DNA from 3 places in the Lysinibacillus sp. FSL K6-1151 genome. Region 3 is predicted to be linked to each of the others. Evidence: riboswitches for the same ligand, from Rfam matches in the RefSeq annotation. Region 3 holds a riboswitch; each other region holds the start of a gene.
What was found. A riboswitch is a leader RNA that binds a small molecule or an ion and turns the genes downstream of it on or off. The one in region 3 is predicted to bind S-adenosylmethionine.
Positions count from the first base shown of each region.

Region 1 (8,160 bases), 960 kb from region 3:
AGGGCTATTGAAAGAACAGCAACAACGGCATTTACAAATTATCCATTCAGAACAATCTCAGTCCATACAGGAGAATGTTTTAACATTGTTAGCGGAATATGACGATGTCTTGCGTGATGCCATTCCCGAATCTATCTATATCCTTGTTTGGCAAATTTCTTCGTTAGAAAAGCTAGCAAGCCGTATAGCAGTAGTTGATGATGTACTTGATATTGTGGAGTGGTACTTCCGTCATCAAGATGAACAGCTCCCTATTTTAGATGAAGAGGATTTAGATCATGAAGTCATTATTGATTTATATAAAGAAGCAGTTGAAGAACAAGACGCAGATGCACAATATCAATTGGGAGAATACTACAACGCTAGAGAAGGTGAACATTTTCAACCTGAAAAATCATTGAAATGGTTTGAATTAGCAGCGCTTCAGAATCATGCAGATGCTCAATACGTACTAGGGAATTTTTACTTTGAGGGGATTGGTGTGGAAGAAAATGATTCCCTTGCTTTTTCATACTATGAAAAAGCAGCTTTACAGGGGCATGCGGATGCCGCCAATAATTTAGCGGATATGTATTTCAATGGGGAAGGCGTACCGCAAGATTTTATATTAGCAAAACAATGGTTTGATTATGCTGCTGAAAAAAATGTGGCAGAGGCGATGTTTACGTTAGGAATTATATACGAGCAGGGACTGGGTGTTGAAGCAGATGTAGAAGCAGCTTTCAATGCCTACAAAAAATCAGCAGAGCTAGGTTATGTCGAAGCGCAATATCGGCTTGGTGGAATATATTTAGAGGGACGCTTGGGTCAAACAAAGGAGGTAAACCGCGGCCTCTTTTGGTATGAAAGAGCGGCTGAACAATATCATGTAGATGCCTTTTATGATTTGGGCTATATATGGAGTAATGGACTAACTGGTATACGCAATATCGAAAAAGGTATTCATTGGTTTAAACAGGCTGCAATTCAAGGAGACGCGGACGCTAAGCTACAACTAGGGCATATTTACAATAAAGGTGAAGGAATTGCTAGAAACCTAAAAGAAGCCATCAAGTGGTATGGCCTCGCAGCAGATGCTGGTGTTGCAGAAGCTTCTAAAATATTACAGGAACTTAAAGGATTGTAAATTTTGTGTGAAAAAATATAGTTTATTTGAATTATTTATTTGCCATACATTTATAAAACTTTTGATTTAAAATGGGTTGTATTTTTAGGTATATGGATGCTCTCGTGGAGAGGGTAAAAAATATTGATATAGTGATATTTAAAGAAGATTAATAAAAAAGGATAAGAAAAATAAAAAAAATAGGCATAATAAACAAGAAAACGGGTAAAAAAGCTACCAAATAATATTGTGGTAGCTTTTTTCTTATGCATTACCATTAATTTTAAGATAGGGACTTTTGGTGTGGTATATGTAAAAAAACGGAATCGATAAGATTGACAGCAATTTATAAAATGATTAATGTAAATGAGTGATTTTGAAATAAAGCATACGTAAATAAGTCTACTGTTAGTCATGTACTGACTAGGTCTGCTTGCTGAGCGGGAATATTTTTTATGTGATTGTACAAAGAGGTACTCGACATGCTTTTGGAGGAAGTGTGCCAGACAGAAAGAGTATTAGCCCATAGCATAATAGCTAATCTGTTTTTATCGGTATTTTTTCTTGTATCAATCAATATGTTAAAAAAGGGATTTGGTGTTTCTCAGCCTGCTGAAAGTAAACGGAATGAAAGAGGGAAGATGTGTGATTTTTCAAAAACAGAGAAAGACGAAGGTATTGGATTTACAGCAATATACAGTAAAAATGGATTTGTCTACTCGCCAATCAATGGTGAAACAAATTGAAATGCTGAATCTAACGAAGCAAGACTTACAATATTTAAAAGCTTTCCAGCCATATGTTATGGACAATGTAGATCACATCGTAAACCGTTTTTACAACATGATAGGAACAGAGCATCATTTGGTAGATATTATTAGTCATCATAGTTCTGTAGACAGACTTAAAGTAACGCTACGGCAGCATATTATTGAAATGTTTAACGGAACCATTGATGAGGTTTATTACCAAAGACGAGTAAAAATTGCAAAGGTACATGTTCATATTGGGCTTAGAACCCAATGGTATATTTGCGCATTCCAAGATTTATCCATATCATTTATTGATTTAGTCGAAAAAAATATAGAGCACCCCCAAGATCAATTTAATACGATCAGGGCCATATCGAAAATTTGTAATTTCGAGCAGCAGCTCGTTTTGGAGGCTTTTGAAAACACTGTAGAACAAATGAAAGAAAAAATGATGCATGAGAAAGAAGCTATTGAACGACAAATTGTTGATTCTTCCGAAGCACTTGCCACAATTTCTCAGGAAACAAATAATTCATTTTGCTGCTTAAGCAAGCAATCTGACGAAATTAAACAATTGGCTAAAAAATCACTTGATGTCTCAACACTGGCTGAAAATCAAGCACTTGAAGGTCGTGAACGTTTAAAAAATCAATCACAAAATATGCTTAATATTATTCATTCACTTCATGATATAGAAGAAAATATTGAACAATTATCGGATATGTCTAGGGAAATGGAGACAATCATGAATGTTGTTACTAATATTGCTAATCAAACCAATCTGTTGGCATTGAATGCTGCAATTGAAGCGGCGCGTGCTGGAGAAGCGGGCAAAGGCTTTAGTGTAGTGGCTGATGAGGTGCGTAAATTATCTATTCAAACGAAGGATTCGGTTACTTCGGTGGCATTGTTATTGAAAAAAACGAGTGAACGGACAGAGAAATTAGAGCATTCTCTGGCAAATATTCAAGATGAAGTGGCGTCAGGTGAGGAAAACATGTTACAAACTGAAGGTCAATTTACAAGCATATTGGGAGCCATGACAGAAGCAAAGGATCAAAACGACTGTATGGCAACGAAAATACAAGCAATCGTCGGGATATTAAACGAGTTAGGGACATCATTTACAGAAGTAACGAATTCAGCAGAAAACTTAGCGAGCTTTTCCCAAAATCTAAAAGGATAGACTACTAAATTAACGTTTATGTTTCCGTATTTTTTAGACATATTAAACACTATAGTACCTATAAATATGTGTATTTTTTGTAAACCTTGAAATGGAAATTCCATATGATTAAGCTAGAGCTATCTCACAGATGAGGTAGCTCTATTTTTGCTAAATTTGTAAAGGGTTTAACGTAATTTTCAATGAAAATAAGTTTATACTGTAGGAAGAACTAAAAATAGGGGCGGTTACTATGAAAACAGTTGTTGTATTAGGTGGCGGTATTACAGGATTATGCACAATGCATTATTTACAACGTCAAGTGAAGGAAAATAATGTAGATGTGCGTCTAGTGCTTGTAGAAAAAAATACATATTTAGGGGGCAAATTATATTCAACACATGAGCAAGGTTTTATTATGGAAACAGGTGCTGACTCGATTGTAGCTCGTCATAAAGGTGTTATGGAGCTTGTACAGGAGCTTGATTTTGAGGAGAATCTAGTTTACAACGAAACAGGTATTTCCTATATTTATACGAATAATGAATTACATGCCATTCCGGCAGATTCTACTTTTGGAATACCAATGAGTTTGGCATCCTTGGAGCAAAGCACATTGATTACAGAGCAAGGTAAACAAGATGCATTAAAAGATTTGACTTTACCAAACAAAGACTTCACAAAGGAAAGTTCAATTGGAGAGTTTTTAACCTATTATTTAGGGGAAGAGCTTGTAAAAAATCAAATTGCACCCGTTCTTGCAGGTGTTTATTCAGGTGATTTACACCAGCTTTCGATTGCCTCTACTTTACCGTACTTGATTGACTATAAGAACGAGTATGGAAGTATCATAAAAGGCTTTGATGCGAATCGTGAGCAATTTGCTAAAGCAGCCAATAAAAAGTTTATATCGTTCAAAAACGGTTTATCTTCTCTAATTGATCGTCTCGAACAAACATTAACCGATGTAGAGATCATCAAGGGTGTCGCAACTGTCAATGTTCAAAAGCAAGAAAACCACTATTCAATTGCCTTAGCTAATGGTGAAAGCATCGAGACAGATTATGTCGTTTTAGCACTGCCGAATGAGGCTGTTCAAGGCCTACTACAGGATGAATCATTAAACCGTTATTTTGACCAATTTACGACAGCTTCAGCAATTACGATCTATTTAGGTTTTGATGTACCAGACTCTAGATTGCCAGCAGATGGAACGGGCTATATTGTCTCACATAATTCTGATGTTACATGTAATGCTGCAACTTGGACAAGTCGTAAATGGAGGCATACATCAAGAGATCATAAATTACTTGTGCGACTCTTTTATAAAAGCATCAATCCAGCATATGAGCAACTCCGTGCCATGTCTGACGAAGAATTAGCAGCGGTTGCTTTAGAGGATGTGCGCAAGAGCCTAGGAATAGAGGAACAGCCAACAGTTATTAATGTCACAAAATGGATTGATCAAATGCCAAAATATGATCTAGCTCACCGTGAAGCATTACAAGGTTTAGTTCAAGAATTACAAGAAAACTATCCTAATCTATCCATCGCAGGTTGTTCATACTTTGGGGTAGGGATTGGTGCTTGTATTCAAAATGGGAAAAAAATCGGTGAGGAGCTTGCAAAGGAACTAGCCAATTTCTAAGCTTTTAAGTGAAAAATTTCTTTGTTATGTGAAATAGTCTTGACTCATTCGTCAGTAAACGATATGATTCTTTTAATTATTTAAAAAATTCATACTACATTCTTATCAAGAGAAGCAGAGGGACTGGCCCATTGAAGCTTCAGCAACCAACTTTTTTGTCAGGTGCTAAATCCAGAAGACCATTGAGTCGAAGATGAGAAGGAAAAAACAATGATGAGTCATTAAAGCCTTCTTTTTTTTATAAAAGAAGGCTTTTTATTATACAGAGATATAGGAAGAGAGGCTAGTTTAATGAGATTGCTTGAAAGGTTAAAAACGCATGTATTGACGGCAGATGGCGCAATAGGCACAGTGCTTTATGGCTATGGTTTGGAGTATTGTCATGAGGAAATGAATGTACAGAAACCTGAGTTAATTGAAAAGATTCATAGAGAATATATTGCAGCTGGTGCTGATATCATCCAAACGAATACGTATGGTGCAAATGCCATTAAATTAGCTCGCTATGGATTAGAATCGCGTGTCCAACAATTTAATGAAGCAGCGATTACAATCGCAAAGCGAGCTGCGGCAGATGGAGGTCAGTTTGTCTTAGGGACAATTGGTGGTATTCGTGGTATTCGTAAAAGTGATGCAACGTTAGATGAAATCTTAGCAACTATTGAGGAGCAAGCGAGTGTTTTACTTGCTGGGAATCCAGACGGCCTTTTACTCGAAACCTATTATGATTTTGAAGAATTAACAGCTACCTTAAAGATGCTACGGACAAAGACAAAATTACCGATTATTGCGCAAGTTTCCATGCACGAACCTGGTGTTTTACAAAACGGTATGTCTTTAAATAACGCCCTGCATGAGCTAGAAAAACTTGGTGCGGATATTGTGGGTGTCAATTGTCGTTTAGGTCCACACCATACCATTCAGGCGTTTGAAGGTGTAGAACTTCCTGATAAGGCATTTATGTCGGCTTATCCGAATGCTTCACTCCTTGACTTAGAAGATGGTCGTGTCGTTTATGAGTCAGAAGCTGAATATTTTGGTCGAGCGGCTGTGGAATTACGTGATCAAGGGGTACGCTTAATTGGAGGCTGTTGTGGTACGACACCGAAGCATATAGCAGCAGCGAAGAAGTATTTAGAAGAGTTATCACCAGTTCATGAAAAGTATGCCAAACCGGAGAAGATTCAAATTGTTCGTGAAGCAGAGCCAACGAAGTATGAACCTCTTCATGAAAAAGTAAAGCGCGAACGCTCTGTCATTGTAGAGCTAGATACACCTAGACATCTGGAAATTGATGGTTTTCTGGAAGGGGCAAAACAATTGTATGATGCAGGAGCAGATGTCGTCATGATGGCAGACAATTCTCTGGCTTCTCCACGTATTAGCAATATTGCTATGGGTGCATTGTTGAAGAGTACTAATGGTGTACGTCCTCTAACACATATTACATGCCGAGATCGTAATTTAATCGGTCTGCAATCACATTTAATGGGGTTAAATGCATTAGGAATTCATGATGTGTTAGCTGTTACTGGTGATCCAACAAAAGTTGGGGACTTCCCAGGTGCCACAAGTGTTTATGATGTCTCATCAATGGAGCTGATCCAATTAATTAAGCAGTTAAATCAAGGCATTTCCTTCTCAGGTAAACCACTTCGTAAAAAAGCAAATTTTTCAGTAGCTGCTGCATTTAATCCAAATGTCCGTGTATTAGATCGTGCTGTGGCACGCTTAGAGAAGAAAATTGAGTATGGAGCAGACTACTTTATTTCACAGCCAGTATATACGAAGGAAAAAATTGTGGAAATTTATGAGGCAACCAAGCATTTGCAAGCACCTATTTATATTGGTATTATGCCCGTTACAAGTTATAAAAGTGCTGAATTCTTACATCATGAGGTGCCAGGCATAAAATTATCTGAAGATGCCTTAACAAGAATGAAGGCCTGTGGTGAAGATAAAGAACGTGCAACATTTGAGGGGATTGCCATTGCGAAGGAATTAGTTGAGGTGGCTGCACAGTATTTCAATGGCATTTACCTTATCACTCCATTTTTACGTTATGATGTGACATTAGAGTTGATGAAATATATTGAGCAATTGGATGAACAGAAAAAAGGGGTAAGTATACATGGCTAAGCACTTGATTGAAAAGCAACTAGAGAAACGTATTTTAATTCTTGATGGCGCAATGGGAACAATGCTACAAAACGAAAACTTATCCGCTGAGGATTTTGGCGGGGAGGAGCTTGATGGCTGTAATGAAAATCTTGTGCTTACTAGACCTGATGTAATTAAGGAAATTCACCATAAATATTTAGAGGCAGGCGCAGATATTATTTGTACGAATACTTTTGGCGGGACACCTCTTGTGTTAAATGAATATGATCTTGGCGCAAAAGCGGAAGAAATTAATAAACGTGCCGTCGAAATTGCTCGTCAAGCAGTGGATAACTTTTCAACATCAGATTGGCCACGCTTTGTTGCTGGCGCAATGGGTCCAACAACAAAAACATTATCCGTAACTGGCGGTATTACATTTGATGAGCTAGAGGAAAACTTTTATGTACAGGCGAAGGCGTTAATTGAGGCAGGAGCAGACGTCCTTTTACTAGAAACTAGTCAGGATATGTTAAACGTAAAAGCAGGTACTCTAGGTGTAGCACGTGCTTTCGCGGCAACTGGCAAAGAACTACCCGTCATGATTTCAGGAACAATTGAACCGATGGGTACAACACTCGCAGGGCAAACGATTGATGCTTTTTATATTTCTATTGAACATATTAAACCACTATCCGTTGGCTTAAACTGTGCGACTGGACCAGAGTTTATGACGGATCATATTCGTTCATTAGCAGAGCTTTCCACAGGCTATATTAGCTGTTATCCGAATGCAGGCTTGCCGGATGAAGAAGGTTGCTATCATGAATCACCAGAATCTTTATCACAAAAATTAAAAGGCTTTGCAGAAAAGGGCTGGCTTAATATTGTAGGTGGATGTTGTGGGACGACTCCAGCTCATATCACAGCTATCCGTGAGGTTTTAAAAGATGAAAAACCACGCCAAATACCAGAGAAAACACATGGTCATGCGGTATCAGGAATCGAACCATTATTGTATGACGATTCTATGCGTCCATTATTTATTGGTGAAAGAACGAATGTTATAGGCTCTCGTAAATTTAAGAATTTAATCATTGATGGGAAGTTTGAAGAAGCTGCAGAAATTGCACGTGCGCAAGTAAAAAATGGTGCACATGTTATTGATATTTGTTTAGCCAACCCTGATCGTGATGAATTAGCTGATATGCGTGGTTTTATGCAGGAGGTTGTGAAAAAGGTTAAGGTTCCTCTTGTAATCGACTCGACAGATGAAAAGGTCATTGAGGAAGCATTAAAATTTTCTCAAGGAAAAGCCATCATTAACTCTATAAATCTAGAAGATGGTGAAGAACGATTTGATGCAGTAATGCCACTCGTAAAGAAGTAT
Region 1 is NZ_CP152040.1:4,065,280-4,073,439, reverse strand. Features, by position in the region: gene MHI04_RS19690 (tetratricopeptide repeat protein) at 1-1,126, shown strand, start outside; gene MHI04_RS19685 (globin-coupled sensor protein) at 1,751-3,043, shown strand; gene MHI04_RS19680 (protoporphyrinogen oxidase) at 3,276-4,670, shown strand; SAM riboswitch class I at 4,770-4,870, shown strand; gene MHI04_RS19675 (bifunctional homocysteine S-methyltransferase/methylenetetrahydrofolate reductase) at 4,962-6,809, shown strand; gene metH (methionine synthase) at 6,802-8,160, shown strand, end outside.
Region 1: it holds a riboswitch for S-adenosylmethionine, as region 3 does, so the genes downstream of both, MHI04_RS19675 (bifunctional homocysteine S-methyltransferase/methylenetetrahydrofolate reductase) here and MHI04_RS01880 (O-acetylhomoserine aminocarboxypropyltransferase/cysteine synthase family protein) in region 3, are expected to answer to the same signal.

Region 2 (8,160 bases), 180 kb from region 3:
TTGGTAGCAGTATGACAAATTCCTCGCCACCATATCGACAGCATACATCTCCTTCACGAGCCACAGCTTCCATATGACTGGCTAAAAATTGCAAAACTTTATCGCCTACTGCATGACCATATGTGTCGTTCACACTTTTAAAGTGATCTAAATCTAGTAAAATAATTGCATGTGGTACATTGTTCGTTAACCATTCGGCAAGCATCGAATCCATTGTACGTCGATTCGTAACTCCCGTCAGTGGATCAACAGTAGATTGATCCTTGAAAAACGAGACCTGTCCATGTAAAAATGATAAACTCCGAACCAAGGCATTCTTCAAAGAATAAGCTTCAAAGTACCATCCACTTACAGATTTTAAACCTTCTACATTTTTCTTATCTAAACTTTCCTCCGTTAAATTTGCTAGTTGCTGCAAAGGGTTGGCAATGCGTGCTGCCGCCCAAAGTACAATGATAATAGATAGAATCATAAGGGGTACAGATTTAATAATGACTTCCTGCACACGATCAAAGGAAGGGGCTAGTGCTACGTCTAAAGGTTTCTGGGCGACAACGCCCCATCCTGTTGATGGGACTGTACTATAGCCAGCAAGCATTTTCACTCTTTCTGTGTTCTCAACAAGTTGAGCACCACTCTTTCCTGATATCACCGATTGAACGACTTTATTTTTCGTTACCACATCATTAATCCGACTTGGGTCTTGATGATAGATAACACGTCCATCTGAATCAACTACATATACGTAAGAGCCGTCCTTACTATAATGCTCTCCCAGTAAAGTTTTAAAGGCATTTGGTTCCTTTAAATAAATAGTCCCTGCTATCATTCCTAAATACTCATTGGAGTCGGAAAAAATAGGATGAGAAATAAAAATGATGAGACGTCCTGTCATCGCCTCATATGGTTTAGAGATAAGTGGTGTCCTTTTGGATAACGCCTCTTTAGCACCGATTGATGTTAAAATTTCTCCCTTTATTTCAATAGATGGTGGAGAGACGGATAAAACCAATCCTTCTGCATTTGTTATTACTACAGAATTAAACATTTGATTTTGCAATCTCAAACGTTCTGTTTCCTGATTCAATGCTTGCGCATCGTCCATCTTTGCTTGTATCTGAGTTGCACTATAACCTAATATTTGGAAAGATTCATGTAGATAAGAATCCGCAGTAGATGCCAATTTTTGAGCATAAACCCTATTCGTTTCTAGTGTATTTTCCTTTATCGAGTCAATATTCATTCTGTATCCGCCCCAAACACTACCAAGGCTCGTGAAAAAGAATGCTGCCATCGCAACTCCCATAATTAAATGCTTTAGTTTTAATTGATGTGATTTCATTTCTTCTCTCCTATTTACGTTAATTTTATATGTATTTTTTGAGAGATACTTTATTAATAAATGGGGTAATAGTATCATTTCCAAATTGCGTAAGAAGAATCCAATACACCACTAGGATTGTATCAATAAAAAGGGTCGTATCATATAGCTAGCTAGTAAACAAAATTCTACAATTTATTTTCTTAAATTAAATATTCTAACAACTGACAACTATTGTCTGAAATTTGATAAAAAATCTAAATTCTAAATTTTTTTACTTTTATTGTTATTCTGACATATGAAAGTTGAAATGTTTATTTTATAATGAAAAATAGCATAGGCAAGTTAAGGTCTATTCTGTTATAATACTCTTTAAAATAAAATAAACTGTATTAATACAGAATCGAACGTTACGCTTTTCACACAATGGGGATTATGAGAAAAGCGCTACGCTTCCATCAATGGGATGGTCGTGTAGCCTACACAAAAAGGGGTTGGAAGATTTGGGCATTTTACAAGGGTTAAAAATTCTCGATTTTTCTGCATTACTACCAGGGCCAATGGCGACAATGATTTTTGCTGATTTAGGAGCAGATGTCATCCATGTTGAATCTTCAAAGCGCGTTGATTTAACACGAATTATGCCTCCCTATGATGAAGATCATGAGGCTTACATTCATCAACATTTAAATCGATCTAAAAAATCAATTACATTAAATCTTAAATCACCAGAGGCTATAGACATTGTAAAATCACTGGTGCAAGAGTATGACGTTATTATCGAAGGTTTTCGGCCTGGTGTCATGCAACGCCTTGGCATTGGCTATGAAGCTCTAAAGGAAATAAATCCAAAGGTTATCTATTGTGCGATTACTGGTTACGGACAAACTGGACCTTATAGCAATCGACCTGGACACGATAATAACTATTTATCTTTAGCAGGCTTACTCGATTATTCACGCCATAAGGATAAAAAGCCTGTCTCCATGGGGGTTCAACTAGCTGATATAGCTGGAGGGACAATGCATGCCGCAATTGGGGTACTGGCTGCTGCCCTTCATCGTGAAAAAACAGGCGAAGGACAATTCATAGATATTAGTATGACAGATGCTGTCTTTTCGCTGAATGCTATGTATGGTGCTGCGTTTATTGGGGGTGGTCGTGTACCACAGCCAGAGCAAGAAATTTTAAACGGAGGCAGTTACTATGATTTTTACAAAACAAAAGATGGACGCTTCTTCTCTGTCGGTAGCTTAGAACCTCAATTTCGTAAACTGCTCTGTGAAGCACTCGACATTCCTGAGTTGATTGATAATACCTTTAATGATTCTTACTATACGCAAATACGCTTTAAAGAGGCTGTTCATGATGCCTTTCTATCAAAGACATATGAGGAATGGCTTGAGGTATTTAACGAGGATTTTGAAGGTTGTGTAGAGCCTGTACTCACTTTTCCAGAAGCATGTGAGCATCCACAGTTGAAGGCTCGCGGCATGATCGTCGATATTCCAAAAAGCGATGGCACCATGCAACAGCAAATTGCTTCTGCCTTTAAATTTGATGGCACTGAGCCTGAGTACAAGTATGTCGGTGCCAAGCTTGGAGAGCATAATGAAGAAGTATTAACTGCACTTGGCTATAATGATGAACAAATTGCTAGTTTACGAGAAAAGGGCGTTTTAGAATAACGGAAAGGTTCAATTTGGAAGTAGGCAATTTTCAAATTGAACCTTTTTATGGCTGCCTGCTCATTGACATCCTCAGTAACATAAGCATAAATTATTTCACTAGAAAAAACGCGGCTACCAATGTACTCCTGCTGTTATAACAGTAAATGGATTTATTTTTCTAATAAAACTTTTTAAAAGAAATGTTGACATATAATTCATCAAGCATTATAGTATTGTTTAAATCTTAACAGACAATTAAATACGATAATTTCTTCTTATCCAGAGAGACTGAGGGACAGGCCCAATGAAGTCTCGGCAGCGGGTTATTAACATAATACCGTGCCAATTCCTGCAAATGTACTTACATTTGAAAGATGAGAAGGAAGTAGTTTCTTCAATAGTGGGGACCTTCCTTTTTTCTTAATCGATAAGAACAAAAGGAAGGTCCTTTTTGTTCTTTATTTTTAAATAGGGAGTTGAGCAAGTAAATGATTGAATTTCAGAATGTAGCGAAAACCTTTAAATTTGGTGATCGTGAAGTGAATGCAGTGAAAGATGTATCTCTTTCAATTCAGCAAGGAGAGATTTTTGGAATTATTGGATTTAGTGGTGCAGGAAAGAGCACATTATTGCGGCTTGTGAATCTATTAGAAAGTCCAACCCACGGCACTGTTCAAGTACAAGGTGTTGATATTAATTCGCTCACACCAAAAGAGGTAAGAAAGCTGAGAAGAAGAATCGGCATGATTTTTCAAAATTTCAACTTATTCTCCTCAAGAACGGTAGCTGGAAATGTAGCCTATCCACTTAAGCTGGCGGGAGTGCCTAAAAAAGAAATTAATGAAAGAGTTGCAGAACTTCTTAGTTTTGTTGGTCTTACAGAAAAAGCGAACGATTACCCTGAGCAATTATCTGGAGGCCAAAAACAGCGGGTTGGCATTGCGAGGGCGCTTGCTACCTCCCCTGATATATTAATTTGTGATGAAGCAACCTCAGCGCTCGATCCAGATACAACTGGGGAAATTCTCCGCCTTCTCAAAAAAGTAAACAAGGATTTAGGAATCACTATTTTGCTAATCACACATGAGATGAATGTCATCCAACAAATATGTGACAGAGTAGCAGTCATGGAAAATGGAGCAGTAATTGAATCTAATTCAGTTTTTGATATATTTACAAATCCACAGCATTTAACGACTCAACGGTTTATTCAATCGGTTCAGCAAGATCGACCATCTGCATCTCTATTAGAGGAATGGAGAAAAAAAGGCGGCAAAAATTTATACCGTGTTATTTTTAAAGGTGATATTGCTAGCGATCCTATCCTTTCTCGCGTAACAAGAAAATTTGATGTGGACGTTAATATCGTCTATGGCTCTGTCCGAGAAATTCAGGAGAAGTTCTATGGGAACTTGCTCGTCTCATTTGAGGGACATAGCGATAAAATACCTAGTGTTCTTACTGAATTACAAGACATTGTAACTGTTGAGGAGGTAAAATTCAATGAAGGTTGATTGGACGACTTTTTGGCCCCGTATTTTTGAATCTACGGGTGAAACGATTTTAATGGTTATTATAACCCTTATCTTCGGTTCTATTCTTGGTATAACAATAGGTTTACTACTATATGTGACACGAAAAGGAAATATTTTAGAGAACAAATTCGTGTTTCAATTGTTAAATTTTTTAATTAATATTATTCGCCCAGTTCCATTTATTATTTTTCTAGTGGCCATTAGCCCATTAACAAGAATGGTTGTTGGAACAACGATTGGTACGTGGGCAGCAATCTTTCCAATGACGATTGCCTCATCATTTGGTATTGCGAGAGTAGTAGAGAATAACTTAGTTAGCATTGACCCTGGGGTAATTGAAGCCGCAAAGGCAATGGGAGCAAGTCCTCTACAAATTATTTTTACTGTATTAATTCCAGAGGCACTTGGACCGTTAATTTTAGGCTTAACGTTTGTGACAGTCGGTTTAATAGATTTCTCTGCAATGGCTGGTACAGTTGGCGGAGGCGGTTTAGGTCATATTGCAATGACATATGGTTATCAACGCTTTGATGGAAGTGTCATGCTTGTGACCGTTATTATTCTTATTATTCTTGTACAAATTGCGCAGTGGATTGGGAATAAGCTATCAAGAAAAATTATGCGACGGTAAGAAGGACATTTTTCATTTGAATAAAACAACGAAAGAGGAGATTAATAATGAAAAAGTGGTTTAGTATTTTATTAGTTTTAACAGCCGTATTAGCATTGGCTGCCTGTGGGTCTGATTCAGCTACAGATAATGCTAAAAAAGAAGAAAAAGTAAAGATTGGTGTAACTGGAACAGATGGTGAAGTATGGCCGATTTTAAAAGAGAAAGCTAAAAAGGAAGGGATTGAAATTGAGCTTGTTGAGTTCTCTGACTATACATTGCCGAATCAGGCATTAGCAAATAAAGAAATTGATATTAATTCCTTTCAGCATATCGCGTTTCTAACACAATTTACTAAAGAAAATAATGTCGATTTAGTTCCAATCGGTGCTACTGTTATTGCTCCAATGGGAATATATTCAGAGAAAGTGAAGGATGTTAACGAAATTAAAAAAGGTGACAAAATTGCTATCCCTGATGACCCTTCCAACCAGGCTCGTGCATTAAGATTATTAGAATCAGCTGGCTTAATTAAATTGGCAGATGATTTTGGTCTCTTCGGTGACCCAAGTAAAATCGTCGACAACCCGAAAGATTTAGACATTTTACCGATTGTAGCTCAACAAACACCACGTGTATTACCAGATGTAGTTGCATCCGTTATTAATAATGGAGTTGCTGGACAAGCTGGGTTTGATCCCGTAAAGGACCCCATTTATCTTGAAGATGCCAACGATCCAAACGCCTTACCTTATGTGAACATTTTTGCTGCACGAGCAGATGATCAAGATAATAAAACATATCAGAGAATTGTCGAGCTGTATCATGAGGAAGACGTAATGAAGGCAGTCGAGGCAGAAACAAATGGAGGATCTATTGTTGTTGATTTATCAAAAGATGAGTTAATAAAACAAAGCAAAGGACTATAGGGGGAGATAAATATGAGCAAAACTTTATCGGGAATTGAACTAATCCAGGAATCCATTGAAACAAATCAAGCATTGTATATTGAAACTAGCCAGGCAATCCATGCCAATCCAGAAATAGGGAATCAGGAGTTTTTCGCAAGTCAAAAGCATGTAGAAATCTTGACGAATGCAGGATTTAAAGTAGACACAGCCGTTGCTGGACATGAAACCTCCTTTTATGCAGTGAAAGACAGTGGAAAACCTGGTTCAACAATTGCCTTTCTTGCTGAATATGACGCTCTTCCAGGTTTAGGGCATGCCTGTGGTCATAATATTATCGGAACAACGAGTGTCGCAGCCGGAATTGCTCTTTCTAAAACATTAGATGAAACCGGTGGAAGTGTCGTCGTCTTAGGAACACCTGCTGAAGAGGGTGGTCCAAACGGCAGTGCAAAGGGAAGCTTTGTAGCACATGGCTATTTAAAGGAAGTAGATGTCGCTTTAATGATTCATCCAGCAGGAAAAACATCTCTAACAAGCGAAACACTTGCCGTTGATCCACTTGATTTTCATTTTTACGGGAAAGCCGCACATGCATCAGGGGCTCCTGAGGAAGGAATTAATGCATTAGATGCAGTGATCCAGCTTTTTGTTGGGATTAATGCTCTACGCCAGCAGCTTCCTACAGATGTTCGAATTCATGGAATTATTACACATGGTGGGGATGCACCAAACATTATTCCTGAATATGCAGCAGCAAGATTCTTCATTCGTGCGGATTCATGGAAAAAAACAGAGGAGGTATCAGTAAAGGTACGTGCAATTGCTGAAGGTGCTGCACTAGCAACCGGGGCAACGGTAAAAATTGAACGATTCCAAAATGAAGTAAAGGATTTTGTGCTAAATCCTGTACTAGATAATATTTTACAAGAGGAGTTAGAGGCTTTAGGAGAAAAGGTTTGGACAATTCGAGGACAAGGCAAAGGTTCAACAGATGCTGGGAATATTAGCTACGAGGTTCCAACAGCACATCCATATATAAAAATTGGCCCAGACGATCTAATTGGGCATACAAATGAATTTAGAGAAGCTGCTAAATCCCCTGAAGGTGATGCAGCTTTAATAAAAGGAGCAAAAGCACTTGCTTCAGCTGGCTATCGCTTATTAAAAGATAGTGATCTTTTAAGTGAAATAAAAGCTTCTTTTGAGACAGCGAAGGCACAGAAAGAAAACTTCTAAAACTCATTCTAACATTATTTGCATATGGAACAGGGCTGTACCAGAAAGTTGCCGAAGATCAACTTTTTGGACAGCCCTACTTTTATACATATGCACTTATAAATACTCGTAGCTTTTCAAAATGATCGTCAATCAATAAATACTTTTTGTAGATTTCCATTAATTTCTCAAAAAGCTCATAGTGCTCTGTTACAAATAAAATCTTTAAAATATTTAATAGATGGAGAGAGGCACTTTGAGCTACAAAATAATAAGGAGCCTCTGATTGGCGATAATGTTGACGCCATTCTTCCACAGATAACCCAATATGCTGTAATGAATTATTAACGTGTAATGCAATATCCTGCTGAACATATGCCTCAATTGCAATCAATTGTTCATTGCTACAACTCCCCTCCACTAATGCTGCATGTATTTTTTTATTGGATGCTAGTACATGCTCTTTTAAAAGGACTAACCCCTCTTGATAACGTCCCATTCTTACGTAATGATCCAGCAATATAGCATACAAATTCTCTAAAAAATTTAGTTCATAGTTTTTAATAATTGCAGGAGGAGTCGGCTTACGATTTGGTAGTAACTCTTTATATTCAAGCATTATCTCGATTGCATAATTATTAAGTCGCTCATCCTCTAATAAATATTCCCCATATTGAATAACTAATTCATTATCCTTCTCCTGATGTGCTATATGAAATAGTAGATAGGCTATTAACACTTTTTCCTTCTCCGTTAATGCATACATTGAATAGCGCCAATCCGCCTCAAAGGACGTAATAAGTGCCTTCACACAGTTATTATCTCCCTCAGCCAATCGGTAGTGTACAACAATTTGATAAAGACGTAACTGTTTTTTTGCCAAACAGCTAGCATTGTG
Region 2 is NZ_CP152040.1:200,950-209,109, reverse strand. Features, by position in the region: gene MHI04_RS01020 (sensor domain-containing diguanylate cyclase) at 1-1,342, opposite strand, end outside; gene MHI04_RS01015 (CaiB/BaiF CoA-transferase family protein) at 1,825-3,009, shown strand; SAM riboswitch class I at 3,264-3,372, shown strand; gene MHI04_RS01010 (methionine ABC transporter ATP-binding protein) at 3,480-4,505, shown strand; gene MHI04_RS01005 (methionine ABC transporter permease) at 4,495-5,157, shown strand; gene MHI04_RS01000 (MetQ/NlpA family ABC transporter substrate-binding protein) at 5,205-6,065, shown strand; gene MHI04_RS00995 (M20 family metallopeptidase) at 6,078-7,283, shown strand; gene MHI04_RS00990 (hypothetical protein) at 7,366-8,160, opposite strand, start outside.
Region 2: it holds a riboswitch for S-adenosylmethionine, as region 3 does, so the genes downstream of both, MHI04_RS01010 (methionine ABC transporter ATP-binding protein) here and MHI04_RS01880 (O-acetylhomoserine aminocarboxypropyltransferase/cysteine synthase family protein) in region 3, are expected to answer to the same signal.

Region 3 (8,160 bases):
GCATCCTGACCAGAAATATCATTATATGGATCCGCCTCGGCATAACCTAAACTTTGCGCCTCTTTTAAAGCTGTTTCGAATGACCAGCCTTGTGCACGCATTTTTGTTAAAATATAATTACATGTGCCATTCAGGACTCCTTGAATACGGCTCACATCATTAACAAGTAAAATATTTTTCATTGTTTTAATAACAGGTACGCCACCTGCAGTAGTTGCCTCATAGCCTACAAAAACACCATTTGCTTTTGCCAGATCCTGCAACTCTAAGCCTCGTTTAGCAAACATCACTTTGTTGGCTGTAACAACGTGACATTTATGCTCAACTGCTCTTTTTAAATAACTGTATGCAGGCTCTTCATTTACAATCGCTTCAAACACAACCTGCATACCTGGCTCTGCTAAGACATCATCCATACTCGTCGTCATTAAATGCGCTGTACCTGGTACACGTTCACGACTAGCATCTGTCACTAAAATCTTTGCTACCTCTAATTCAATACCTAATTTATTTTTTAGCTCTTCTCGCTTTTCATTTAAAATATGATAGATCCCTTGACCTACCGTTCCAAATCCTAAAATCGCTGCCTTTATAGTTGCCATTTCTGTTATTCCCTCCAACTTACATTCCGCAGTTTCATCAAAGCTAATTTCTCCATGGGGTTGTGTCATGATAATTGGACACCCACCGCAAGCTTTAGCCAATTACTCTTCTTTGTACGAGTTTCGCTATTTTAGTATGTGTTGGAACACATACAAATTCAAATAATTCTAAATTTATCTTAAAGAAAATTGTAACGCAAATACATACTTAGTACAAGAAAAATCTTTCTAGGAAGGACATTTGTTTTCTCTAGATGTGCAAAAGAAATCGGTTTCATTCCCTTTATTATACGTTTTTTTAGTTGATCTATAAGATTTGAACAAAAATTGACTATTTCCATTTAAATATATGAATGTCTTTCTTCTATTATATATGTATGCTTGGACACCCATCATCTTGTTACTATTTTAATGACCTCTAAAGAAAAAACTCATTCCCTGTAGCAGCAGAGAATGAGCTTTAATATATGGGGGTTTTCAACTTGCTTTTGAAAGCAATTGATAACGATAATGTGTTAAAGCTTGTTGAACAAGACTAATTTCTTCTTCTGTAAAATTTGGTATTGCATACGTACGTTCCACTAATTGAAATGTACCGTATTTTAAGTAAAGCTCTGTTGCAGGAAGTGCAATATGGCTCACACCGTAATGTTCATATGCCTCAAAAACTTCCTTTACAGTATAGCCCTCCTCTTCAGCCACAACATACTCTTGAAATGCTGTATGACCAAAGACTTGCTTCCATTTTTTATCGACTGATGTAAGTAAGTGTTGAATGGATTGATTGTTGACAAAGACATGACCTTCATTCAGCTCATAAATTAGATAGGATGCAATGTTTTGTGCACTATAGATATTACCCATTTTAAACACTCCTTTATCATCAGTTTTTTTGGAAGAGCAGTCACTGGCTATGCGACCACTCTTCTTCTATATATTCAAAAGTGGGGGGAGCACTTATGAAAACATTTACCTTATAACAAGAATTTTCGTATTCTTAACTTATTCCCTAGTATATAACACGGAATTAACTAAGTCAATAATACACATAAAAATACTTGGTTTTATTTTTAAAAAAGTTCTGATAATTGATGGATTTTATACTTGGTTGATGTAGCAACGTTTGACGCAATGCCAAATGAGGCAATTCGAATGAGAAAATACGTAAACTCTACAACATCTTCCCTTGCGTTCTAAAACTTAAGCTTCTACAGTTTGTTCAGTTGTTGTGGCAAGCGTAATGGCTTGTTCTAAATCAGCAATAATATCCTCTACTGCCTCTAAACCGATGGATAAGCGAATGAGCGACTCGGTTACGCCAGCTTGAATTAATTCATCTGTTGATAATTGCTGATGTGTAGTAGATGCTGGGTGAATAATGAGCGATTTGGCATCCCCTACATTTGCTACATGTGAAAACAGCTTCACGCTATCAATTAGCTTTCGACCAGCCTCACGTCCACCTTTAATGCCAAATGTAAGCACAGAACCGAAGCCATTTTTCAAGTATTTTTTCGCCAAATCATGTGTCGCAAAATCTTCTAGGCCATTATAGTTTACATACTCCACAGATGGGTGGTTTCGTAAATATTCAGCAACTGCCAACGCATTTTCATTGTGTTTAGGGATACGCAAATGAAGCGTTTCTAAACCTTGTAGTAAATTAAACGCTGCGTCAGCACTTAATGTTGGACCGAAGTCACGTAACAACTGTACGCGTAGCTTCGTAGCAAAAGCAGCAGAAGCTGTATCAATTCCGTAACGTAATCCATGGTAAGAAGCATCTGGTTCCGTAAATCCAGGGAATCGTCCACTAGTCCAATCAAACTTACCAGCGTCTACAACAACCCCACCTAAAGTTGTACCATGACCACCTATCCATTTAGTTGCGGAGTGAACAACAATATCTGCACCGTATTCAATTGGTGTGGAACCATAAGGAGAAGCAAATGTACTATCGATAATTAATGGTAAACTGTTAGCATGTGCAATCTTAGCTACTGCTTCAATATCTAAAACTTTTAAACTTGGATTACCATAAATTTCAGCGAAGACAGCTTTCGTTTTATCGGTAATCGCAGCCTTAAAATTCTCTGGGTTTGTTTCATCTACAAAAATTGTTTTAATGCCATACTTCGGTAATGTGTTAGCAAATAAATTATACGTACCACCATATAAAGAACTACCTGCTACTATTTCATCGCCTGCTCCAGCTAGATTTAAAATGGAAAATGCGATAGCTGCTGCACCAGATGAAAGTGCTACTGCTGCTGTTCCACCTTCCAATAAGGCCACACGCTTTTCAAAAACATCCACTGTCGGATTTGTAATCCGTGTGTAAATGTTCCCCGCTTCCTCTAAGGCAAAAAGACGTTGCGCATGAGCAGTGTCCTTAAATACGAAAGCAGTTGAGCGATAGACAGGAACTGTTCTAGAGCCCGTCACTGGGTCTGGCTCTTGACCACCATGTAACAGCAATGTTTCTGGTTTAAAATTTGTCATTGTGTACCTCCAATTATTTTTTTACGATGGTACCGGAGATGAGGAGGATTTATGTGTAGAAAACAAAACCCTCTCCTGTTAAGAAGAGGGTTGCGGTTGCAAGTTTTCCTCCCCTTATCTGCCAGATCCAAGTAAGAATCTGTAGGAATTAGCACCTTAGTAAGTTCATCACTTACTGGTTGCTGGGCATCATAGGGCCTATCCCTCCGCCGCTCTTGATAAGAGTATGAGATTCAATTTCCATCGTTGTAACACAGTATAAACATAGAGTTTTTTTCTGTCAATATGTAAATTTTATTTTTTCCGAAACTTCTGTCAGCTCTTATACGTAATATGAACGCATACACTAATTTAGAAAAAAATTTGAAAGGAGTATTTTTATGGTAAAAGCCGTGATCATTTTTCTCTTAGTTGGATATTTAATTGGCTGTATTCACGGCTCTAAAGTGGCACAATTTTTATCGGGGGTTGATTTAAAAAAAGCTGGCCATGGCAATGCAGGTGCCTCTAATGCTACACTTTCCCTCGGCTGGAAATATGGCGTTTTAGTAGCCCTAATCGATATTGGCAAAGGCGTTGTAGCTATTATCGGTGCACACTTTTATTTAGCAGATGCTCCGCATTTAACCGAAGGAGAAATATGGCTCCTGACCTACATTATTGCTGCAGGGGTTATTTTGGGTCATAATTTCCCATTTTATATGGGCTTCAATGGTGGGAAAGGAACTGCCTCTATTATTGGAATTCTACTTGCTGTAGATTGGAAGATTGGTTTATTTGCACTTATTTTATTTGTCATTTTATCCTTTGCAACTAACTATTTAATTGTCGGTGTTCTAGAGTTTTATCTCGTTTTTTGTACGGCAACATATTTATGGATTCCTGGAATTGGCCCAACTATAATTGCTGTCCTTCTTTTTGGCATAGCTATTATCCTGCACATCGAAAATATCCAACGATTAGTGAAGGGTACAGAGCCTAAAGTAACGTCTGCATTTAAGAAAAAGAAATAATATTACAATGGATATTTTTGTATTTTTTATGACCGTATATTTTCTCTTTATCTACTTATATCGCTGTAAAAAGCAGCTATTCTGCATACTTATTTTTTTACAATAAAATAGACAAGTTCTTATCTTAATAAAACATTTTACTAACCGATGTTATGGATAATAATCGTCATATTTATCGTAGAAAGGATGAGAAAATATGTCTTCACCCAATCAAACAGCTACGAAACGGAATTTAAAGCCACTATGGATTGGCTTGGCCTTTGCTTTACTAATCATCATTACTTTTTTACCTAATAACGGTGACTTACCGATTGCTGGACAACGAGCTTTAGCCATCTTAGCATTCGCAGTCATCCTATGGGTAACAGAGGCCGTGTCCTATCCCGTTAGCTCAGCCATGATCATTGCACTTGTAACTGTTCTACTAGGGCTCGCTCCATCAATGGACGATCCTGCTACAGAATTAGGAACTGCTGGCGCTTTAAAATTATCCTTAAGTGGATTTAGTAATTCCGCTGTCGCATTAGTAGCAGCAGCTCTTTTTTTAGCAGCAGCCATGCAAATTACCAACTTACATAAACGGCTTGCTCTCTGGATCCTTTCACTTGTAGGAACAAAAACAAAAGCTATCGTATTCGGCGCCATTTTAGTTTCTATAGCCCTCGCTTTTTTTGTTCCTTCTGCCACAGCACGTGCAGGCGCAGTCGTACCAATATTGCTAGGGATGGTCGCAGCATTTGGTTTACCACGCGATAGTCGACTCGCCGCTTTACTTGTTATTACTTCGGTACAAGCCGTTTCCATTTGGAATATCGGTATCAAGACAGCAGCAGCTCAAAATATGGTCGCTTTAAACTTTATTCAGGAACAATTTAATGTGGATATCTCCTGGGGTGCTTGGTTGCTCTATGCTGCCCCCTTCTCAATCATTATGTCTGTAGCTCTATTTTTCATTATGATCGCTTTAATTAAGCCTGAGACTAGCAATATCGAAGGTGGTAAAGAGGTCATCAAAAAACAGCTTTCAGAGCTTGGCCCATTGAAGGCTCCTGAAATTCGCTTAATCATAACATCAATCGTTTTGCTATTTTTCTGGGCAACTGAAGGGAAATTGCATCCCTTTGACACAACTACAGTCACAATTATTGCCATCGCTATTTTATTAATGCCTAAAATCGGTGTTTATTCATGGAAGGAAGTTGAACCTCATATCCCGTGGGGGACAATTATCGTCTTTGCCGTAGGTATTATGCTAGGAACCATTTTACTTAAGACGGAAGGTGCATCATGGTTATCCGATAAAGTATTTGGTTCACTTGGGCTAGATACGATGCCAATACTAGCAACCATCGCACTCGTAACATTATTTAATATTTTAATTCATTTAGGCTTTGCAAGTGCAACAAGCTTAGCCTCTGCACTGATACCTGTATTCATCGTACTAGCCTCTACATTAACAACGAATGTTGATCAGGTTGGCTTTGTCATCGTGCAACAATTCGTCATAAGTTTTGGCTTCCTATTACCAATTAGCGCACCACAAAATATGCTTGCCTATGGGACAGGAGCATTTACAACAAAGGATTTCTTGAAATCTGGTATTCCATTAACGATTATCGGCTTCCTTCTAATTCTTCTGTTCTCAGCTACTTATTGGAAATGGATTGGATTATTATAAAACTCTAATATGCTCACAACAAAAAGCCTTGAAGCACAATTGTCCTTCAAGGCTTTAATGATGGTATTTTATTGTTTCGTAAACGCAGAGTCCTTCATTGTCCCACTTTTTGCATAATGAACATGCCATGACAGTGCTTTTTCTAGATCGTGTGGCGTATGATGTCCACCAGTCGCCTCATTGGCATCATTATAATACTGCCATAGTTGCTCACGATAATCGGGGTGTGCACAATTATCAATGATAAGCACCGCTCGCTCTTTCGGGGCAAGCCCACGTAAATCAGCTACACCCTGCTCAGTTACGATGACATCCACATCATGCTCAGTATGGTCCACATGTGAAACCATAGGGACAATACTTGAAATGTTGCCACCTTTAGCATACGATTTCGTCACAAAAATCCCTAGACGTGCATTACGTGCAAAGTCACCAGACCCTCCAATGCCATTCATCATCTTTGTACCAGAAACATGTGTTGAATTAACATTGCCGTATATATCAACTTCCAATGCTGTATTCACTGAAATAAGTCCGAGTCGACGAATAATTTCTGGTTGATTGGAAATTTCTTGTGGACGTAATACTAATTTATCAGCATACTTTTCAAAGTTCCCATAAACACGGTTTCCTACTTGCTCTGAAAGGGTAATAGAAGTAGCGGAAGCGAAATTTACTTTCCCTGCATCGATTAATTCAAATACTGCATCCTGTAGAACTTCTGAATAAACTTCTAAGTTCTCGAACTCAGAATCTTTAAAGCCTAACAATACGGCGTTTGCTACCGAGCCTACTCCTGATTGAATTGGTCGCAAGCTCGTTGTTAAGCGACCTACTTTAATCTCTTCACGTAGGAAATTTAATAAATGATTCGCCATTACATCTGTCTCCTCATCAGCAGGAACAATTGTTGATGGCGCATCTAATATATCTGAAATAACGATGCCCTTTACTTTATCTAAATCTAGCGGAATCCCAATTATACCAAGACGATCAGACACATTTTGCAAAGGAATTGGATCACGCTTACCTTGTGGCGCAGGTACGAAAATATCATGCACTCCCTCTAATGCATCAAGCTGTGCTACATTTAATTCAATGATGATTTGGTCTGCTTCTTGTACAAAAATCGGAGAGTTACCAACTGAAGTTGTAGGAATTAATAAGCCGTCTTCTGTAATGGCAGCAGCTTCAATAATCGCGAAATCAATAGGACCTATAATACCTTGGCGAACAAGTTCAGCATTATGAGAAAGATGGGCATCTACAAATGTGATATCACCGCTATTGATTTTATTACGAATACCAGCATCTGCTTGGAAAGGGCCTCGTTTACGAATGACACCTGCTTCTGCTAAATATTGGTCTACTTCAGGACCAAGTGATGCACCTGTAAAGACATCTACTTGAAATTTCTCTTTTTTAGCTTTCTCTACAAGTGCAAGAGGTACGACTTTTACATCGCCAGCACGTGTGAATCCACTCATCCCTAATACCATACCATCTTTAATCCAAGATGCTGCTTCTTCTGCTGTTACAATCTTGCTCCGCAATTGTTCATGGCGAAGCTTTTTCGCTAACTTTTCTTCCATTCCTTATTCCCCCATCCCACTATATTTTTGTTCAACTTGCATATTTGGTTCCATTAAATGTGTGACATTCGTCAGAAGCTATATCTTTATCCAAATAATGTTGCATCAGATAAACACTAACATCCGTTGAATAAAGAAATTGTATTTTTTGGTAGCACAACCAAATAAACAGTCGCTTCAATAATTTTAAACTATTTAGAATATTTAATCTATATTAAATGAAATATTTTACTTTACGAGATAATTTCTACATTTGTAAACTATTTAAATATAACTATCTATCTTTTTTTCATTCGATTTTGGCGACAAAGCGTGCTATGCTCTTGATATAAAGCACGCATAAAGGAGAGAGTTTTTAAATGGTTAAAGAATTATTACGCAATCATTCATCGGTACGTATTTATGATGGACAACCAATTTCAAAGGAAATCATCGAAGATTTGATCGCAACAGCACAAATGGCTGCAACATCCCATTTTGTGCAGGCCTATAGTGTTATATGGGTAACAGATGCAGATAAAAAAGAAAAATTAGGTTTACTCTCTGGTAACCCACGTCAATATGAAACTTCAGGTGGTGCATTTGTCTTCTGCGTCGATTTCAAGCGTCTTCAAATGGCAGGAAAATTAGAGGGAGTAGACATTGTGGCTGATTCAGCTGAAAATGTCCTTGTTGGTGTCGCAGATGTTTCATTGTTTGCACAGAATTTTGTTATTGCAGCAGAGTCAATGGGGTATGGAATTTGCTATATTGGAGGAGTACGAAATAAACCT
Region 3 is NZ_CP152040.1:384,950-393,109, reverse strand. Features, by position in the region: gene MHI04_RS01890 (homoserine dehydrogenase) at 1-602, opposite strand, end outside; gene MHI04_RS01885 (hypothetical protein) at 1,080-1,466, opposite strand; gene MHI04_RS01880 (O-acetylhomoserine aminocarboxypropyltransferase/cysteine synthase family protein) at 1,803-3,104, opposite strand; SAM riboswitch class I at 3,216-3,329, opposite strand; gene MHI04_RS01875 (glycerol-3-phosphate acyltransferase) at 3,485-4,117, shown strand; gene MHI04_RS01870 (DASS family sodium-coupled anion symporter) at 4,314-5,795, shown strand; gene MHI04_RS01865 (succinate CoA transferase) at 5,864-7,387, opposite strand; gene chrR (class II chromate reductase ChrR) at 7,747-8,160, shown strand, end outside.